3 regions of the Paenibacillus sp. P3E genome follow, and region 3 is predicted to be linked to each of the others. Evidence: predicted binding sites of a transcription regulator. Region 3 holds the regulator's gene; each other region holds the start of a gene.

Region 1 (2,275 bases), on a different contig from region 3:
ACCATGATCCGGAAGCTCCAGAAGGTCGTGCGCACCGGTGGAATATAATCCCCAGGACCATATGCTTTTTCATATTCAGCCTGCAGCGTATTCATCCCTTTAACAGATCCCGAAAACTTACTGTAAGAGAGAAAGCTCAGCATATATGGAATTTTCACTTCATGAGAGCTTATTTTATTCTCTGGATCAATCGTCGCAAAAACTGTCCATGCAGCAGGGTCTCCACTGTCATCCCACAGTCCTTCGGAAGCAGCCATCTTCATCGGTTGAGTCCCAACCAGATATTGCGCCTGGGCATGACCCGCAATGGCTACACCGAACGATGAAATGATACCGACAATCGCAGCAATCTCAAATGATTTGCGGAAGAAGGAAACATCCTGCTTCTTCAGCAATTTATATGCGCTAATTCCCGTGACCAGGAAGGCGCCTGTAGCGTATGCGGCGAGAACTGTATGCGGGAACTCGACCAGTAATTGTCCATTGGTAATCAATGCCCATATATCATTCATTTCAGCCCGTCCATTATTGATAGCAAAACCTACCGGATGCTGCATGAACGAGTTGGCCAGTAGAATCCAGAAAGCCGACAGCATGGTGCCGAGCGCTACCAGCCAGATCGAGACCAGGTGGACACGTTTGGATACCTTATCCCAGCCGAAAATCCAAATTCCAATAAACGTAGATTCCAGAAAGAAAGCAAGCAGCGCTTCAATCGCTAGTGGAGCTCCAAATACATCCCCGACAAAACGCGAGTAGTCAGACCAGTTCATACCGAACTGAAATTCCTGCAGAATCCCTGTTACAACGCCCACAGCGAAGTTAATCAGGAAAAGCTTTCCCCAGAACTGCGCCATTCTTTTGTACTCATCATTGCCTTTTCTGACATACATCGTCTCCATGATTGCAATCAAGAGCGCGAGTCCAATTGATACTGGTACAAAGAAATAATGAAAAATTGTCGTCGACGCAAATTGTAATCGCGACAGCATCACTGTATCCATATTTCTCCCCTTCCTTCTCCCATTCGATATGTCTATTTTGTCAAAAATTCAAAGGGTTAAGTGTGATATTTATCACATTATACACCCTATTCAGGCTTAAAATTCAATAAATTTGTGACAAATATCACAATATTGCGTCCTGAAAGCAAAAAAAATAAGACGGTTTCACCGTCTTGAATGTGTTTATTATTCTATAGAAGCTTGACTCATAAAGGCATTGGTTAGGTAATGGAAATACCCTTCTTCAGCGATTTCAAATCGCCATTGGAATTGAGCAGCAGTGGCAGCATCTTCATACTGCGCTCCATCGGGGAGTGACAGAGACGGCAAGAAGGCGCATGTTCAAATGCGAAATTATCCCTCATCCATCCATTACATCCATCGTTGGTACAGGCCCAAATTGCGGTATTTTCTTCCGGTACTTCCTCCAAAGGCTTCTTCCGGTAGTTCATTGCCGTTCCTCCCTTCCTTTATGTCACAAGTTGAGAATCCAGACAAGTAGAAACGACATTGCCGCCCTTGATGTTAAGGACGGCAACCGTTTCACGAGAAATATAAGGGACCGATATTGCATGAAGCATATAATTCCTTATATTTGAAAAAAAGACCGTCCCAACTTTCACAAGCGGGGACGGTACCTTCTATTATTACAGTTTTACAACGTTTTCGGCTTGTGGTCCGCGGTTGCCTTGAACAACGTTGAATTCAACGCGTTGGCCTTCGTCCAAAGTTTTGAAGCCGTCGCCAGTGATTGCGCTGAAGTGAACGAATACGTCGCTTCCGCCTTCAACTTCGATGAAACCGAATCCTTTTTCTGCGTTGAACCATTTAACTGTACCTGTTTGCATGTGTGTTACCTCCACAAATTTAAATTAATATGTTCTTTTTATCTTCAAACAAAGAAAAAATTCACACATTGAGAAAGGTTGTAATCCATTTGACAGCCCTTTTCAATACGAGAATTAGGTATCAATTGTATGATTAATTTCATGTTACCACACCTCAATAACAAAGGCAAGCTGTCCCATCCGAATTTCTCCGTTTTTTCACTATTTAGGTTAACCTTCCAATGTAAGGGCTGCCAGTCGGCCGAAATTGTACAATCTTGATTCCAGTACTATCTTTTACCCCATTTTCACAACTTAGAAACGGCTGCCGCTCATAAATTATAAATCATTTATAGGGCGGCGCCGCTCCCTCATGTGACTGCCTCTATATTATATACTGCCCAAAAGACTTTTATTCCTCTGGCTTCTCCAGAAGTTTTACTG
Region 2 (2,275 bases), on a different contig from region 3:
CTTCTATAAGAAGCTGAGATGGGAAGCAAACGCTATTCCTCAGGACTGGGCACTGGGCTGGGGTGACGCTGTTGGCGCATTTCAGCAGGGACGCACAGCGATGGTTATGGCCGGTTCGGACGGTGTGATTGAGCAAGCCCTGAACCAGGGAGGGTTGAAACCGGAGGATGTGCTTACTTATCCAATGCCTGCTGCGGAAAAGGGCGGCAAGCATACGGGCGTGCTCGGCGGCGACTATCTGGTCATCAACCCGAACGCTACCAAAGATGAGCAGGAGATGGCTTTCCGCTACATTACTTTCGATTACTTCTCTGACAAAGGTCTTGAGGCACTGGATGCCATTCTGCAACAACGCAAAGCTGACGGCAAATACTTTATCCCGCCGCTTCTGGACTACTATGCCGCTGATTCTGAATTTGGCAAAAAAACCAAAGCAGTCTATGACAAGTACGATATTGTCTATCAATATAACCCGGATATTATGGTATTGCTGGATGGAAAGCCTGAAGCGCAATATAATACGCAGGACTATTATGCAACCATGTCCAATGTGATCCAGGAGCTCTTCTCCAAAAAAGGCACAGATTCCAAAACCCAGCTTGACGCTGCAGCCAAGACCGTACAGGAGAAATTCTTTGATACGATTAAGGTAGAGTAGCGCAGGGGGGATAAGGGGATATATGTAAATAGTACTGTCACTAAAAGGCCGGGAGACTTCCTGGTCTTTTTTGTTATTCTAATAGAGGCAAAGTATCAGAAAAGTTTTTTATAGTGAAGCATGTCAAGTGAAAAAATTCACGTTCTCATAAACGACAAAAATTAAGCGGTATTTAAACATAAAATGGGATATATTCCGGAATATGATCGAATGAAAGCGCTTTGAAAACAAATCAAAAAAAACTTTATACTTTGTGAAAGATTTCACTATACAACCCGTGGCAGAATGTGATAAGATAAGTGTGTAGAGAAAAACAACCTAAAAATTGACAGGAGGACGAGGGAGATGGCAGTTAAGAACGAAGTCGCCGCCCAAGTGAAACAAACCACCGCTGAAGAGTATATTCAGACTTTGGTGGATAAAGCAAAGAAAGCTCAAGAAGCTTACATGGAGCTGGATCAAGAGCAGGTTAACACAATCGTTCATGCAATGGCGTTGGCAGGACTCGACAAGCATATGTACTTGGCAAAGCTGGCTGTAGAAGAAACAGGCCGCGGCGTATATGAAGACAAAATCACGAAGAACATCTTCGCAACAGAATATATCTGGCACGGCATTAAGTATGACAAAACAGTAGGTGTAGTAGAAGACAATCAATACGAAAGTTTCCAGAAGATTGCTGAACCAGTCGGGATCGTTATGGGGATCACACCGGTAACCAACCCAACATCCACTACGATGTTTAAAGCATTGATCGCCGCTAAGACACGTAACCCTATTATATTCGGTTTCCATCCATCTGCGCAAGAGTGTAGCGCCGCAGCAGCCAAAATTCTCCATGACGCAGCTGTAAAAGCTGGTGCTCCTGAGAACTGCATTCAGTGGATTGAGCTTCCTACGATGGACAAAACAAACGCACTGATGAACAATCCGGACGTTGCACTGATCCTGGCAACAGGCGGTTCAGCAATGGTAAAAGCAGCTTACAGCTGCGGTAAACCGGCTCTTGGCGTAGGTCCTGGTAACGTGCCTGCCTTCATTGAAAAGAGTGCTGATATCGATCAGGCAGTAACCGACCTTATCCTTTCCAAAACATTCGACAATGGTATGATCTGCGCTTCCGAACAAGCAGTTATCATTGAAGAAGCAATCTTTGACCAAGTGAAGAAGAAAATGATCGCTAACGGTTGCTACTTTGTAAATAAAGAAGAAGCTGCCAAGCTGACAAGCGGCGCAATGAACGTAGAAAAATGCGCAGTAAACCCTGCAATTGTAGGTCAATCCGCAGTGAAAATTGCTGAAATGTGCGGAATTCAAGTTCCTGCAGGCACGAAGATTCTGGTAGCTGAGCTTGAAGGCGTAGGCACCAAATATCCGCTGTCCGCTGAAAAATTGAGCCCGGTTCTTGCTTGCTACAAAGTTAAAAATGCAGACCAGGGTATCGAACGCGCAGCACAGATTGTTGAATTTGGCGGTATGGGCCACAGCTCGGCCATCCACTCCAACAACGAAGAAGTGATCATGAAGTTCTCGCACCGTCTGAAAACAGGACGTATTCTTGTCAATTCGCCTTCCACACATGGCGCAATCGGCGATATCTACAATACGAATATCCCT
Region 3 (2,275 bases):
GACTCCCGCACGCAACAGCTCCGGTACCCGTGCTACACCGCTTGCGAGCTTCAAGTTACTGCCAGGATTATGGGATACCCCTACGTTGTAACGTGCTAGAATCTCTATTTCTTCATCATTCAAATGAACCCCGTGAGCCACGAGGGCCGGCCGCGTGAACATCCCCAGCTTCTCCAGATGCGCTACCGGACGCAGGCCGTAATCTGCAGCATTCTGTTCGACCTCCCGCCGGGTTTCGGACATGTGTGTATGCATAGGCAGGTTCAAATCATGGGCAGCCTGTACAAATTTCACGAAAAATTCAGGAGGACAGGTGTAAGGGGCATGCGGGGAAATCATCGTCGTGATCCTTCCATCCGCCTTTCCATGCCAATTTCGCGCAAAGGCTATCGCCTCCGCCAGCTTATGGTTCTGCACATCCTCAGGACAGAGGCCGATAACCCCGCGCATAAGCACGGCACGCATTCCCGACTGCTCTGAAACCTCAGCAACCCTGTCCATATGGTCATACATATCCAGGAAGGTGGTTGTGCCTCCCTTCAGCATTTCCAGTACAGACAAAGAGGTTCCCCAGTAGACATCGTCACTAGTGAATTTTTCTTCCATGGGCCACATCTTCTCCTGCAGCCAGTTCTGAAGAACCATGTCATCCCCATATCCGCGGAGCAGAGACATGGCGGTGTGGCCATGGGTGTTGACCAGACCCGGCATGAACAACAGACGGCTGCCGTCAACGGTCTGTGTCCCTTCTTCAATAACAGGTTTGACTTCTCCTATGTATGTGATGAGATCATTTTCTATAGTCATATAGCCGCTTAGAACCGGACTTTCCGTACCCGGCACCAGAAATCGCCCATTTACAATTACTGTCTTATTGCTGTTCATCTTCCACTTCGTCCTTTCCATCGTGCAAATAATAGGCCAGACTCTGCAAATCGGTAGTAAAATCAGCGGCGTGAATCCGGATGTTGGATGGCGTCTTCAAGATTACGGGTGCAAAATTAAGGATCGCCTCAATGCCTGAATCTACCAGAATATCTGCAACATTCTGTGCTTCACTATCCGGTACAGTGATAATACCGATGCGGATGCCCTGTTCGCGGATCGTGCTTCCCAGCTCTTCCATGGGCTGGACAATGAGTGAGTTGATTTTCTGCCCGACCTTGGGAGCATAGGAATCAAAAACAGCAGTGATTTTCATCGTGTCCTTCAAGTAAGCATTGTAATTTGAGAGAGCGTGGCCGAGATTACCTGCACCCACCAATGCCACGTTGATTTGCTGGTCAAGCTTCAAGATATGGCGGATTTTCTCAATCAGGTATGACACATCATAGCCAATACCCTTTCTGCCGAAATCCCCGAAATAGGCCAAATCCTTGCGGATTTGCGCCGGATTCAGATCCAGCTTTTGTCCCAGCTCCTGGGAAGATACGGTGGAGATTTCACGCTTCAGGAGATCATTCAGGAAGCGCAGGTACACTGGAAGTCTGCGTACCACGGCCTCCGATATTTTATCCGATTTCATATTTTCTCCTCCTAAAAGTTTTGTGAGCAATGCATCATAGTATTACTTCGTACAAAACTCACTTCGTAAGCATATGCCAAGTTTTGTGAGCATAAGTACAATCCATTCCCTGGTATCTCAGCACGAACCGGATACCAGGAGAACAGAGCTTCGTTGTTCCTTGACTATATTTGAAATGATTGCAGGTTAAGATACGCTGCCGTCTTCAAGCCATTCCGCAATTCGCGGAACCATCTGATCCGTCAGCATATGCTCCATTTTGGGTCCAGGCAGCGAGTAGAGGAAATACTTTCCGTAATAAGATTCGATAACCCTGGTATCATATACTATAACAATACCCCGGTCCTGGGCAGTACGCACCAGCCGGCCGAAACCCTGTTTGAAGCGGATAACCGCCTGGGGAACCGACAGCTTCATAAACGGGTTCTTTTTCTGTGCCTGAAGCAGCTCTGCCTTAGCCTCCGCAAGCGGATGGTTCGGTGGTTGAAAAGGCAGTCTGACAATGGCCAGACAGGTCAAAGCCTCGCCGGGAATATCCACACCTTCCCAGAAGCTGCTTGTTCCGAGCAATACAGAGGCGGAGCTGTCCTGAAAACGCCGGATCAGCTTACTCCGGCTGCCGCCTTCCACTCCCTGCCCCAGTACCGTAATGTCCTCGGAGACAAGCGCCTCCTTTAGAGGATCATAGACTTGGCGCAGCATTTTATAGGAAGTGAAGAGCACAAGCATCCGGCCCCGTGTAGCCACAGC

What was found. The regulator Rex, encoded in region 3, represses fermentation and respiration genes when NADH is low (regulators of the CRP and FNR family bind a similar motif). The targets are predictions, from matches to a motif close to TTGTGAAATATTTCACAA.
Region 1: a site for Rex is predicted at 1,117-1,134, ahead of A3842_RS05655 (cytochrome ubiquinol oxidase subunit I). Genes of this name have one in related genera too.
Region 2: a site for Rex is predicted at 910-927, ahead of adhE (bifunctional acetaldehyde-CoA/alcohol dehydrogenase). Genes of this name have one in related genera too.

What each region holds. Positions count from the first base shown of each region.
Region 1 is NZ_LVWH01000037.1:52,194-54,468, reverse strand. It holds gene A3842_RS05655 (cytochrome ubiquinol oxidase subunit I) at 1-1,004, opposite strand, end outside; gene A3842_RS05650 (cold-shock protein) at 1,226-1,456, opposite strand; gene A3842_RS05645 (cold-shock protein) at 1,652-1,852, opposite strand; gene A3842_RS05640 (S1C family serine protease) at 2,244-2,275, opposite strand, start outside.
Region 2 is NZ_LVWH01000081.1:18,669-20,943, forward strand. It holds gene A3842_RS08390 (ABC transporter substrate-binding protein) at 1-658, shown strand, start outside; gene adhE (bifunctional acetaldehyde-CoA/alcohol dehydrogenase) at 1,004-2,275, shown strand, end outside.
Region 3 is NZ_LVWH01000114.1:31,104-33,378, reverse strand. It holds gene A3842_RS10365 (amidohydrolase) at 1-885, opposite strand, end outside; gene A3842_RS10360 (redox-sensing transcriptional repressor Rex) at 872-1,525, opposite strand; gene dinG (ATP-dependent DNA helicase DinG) at 1,712-2,275, opposite strand, start outside.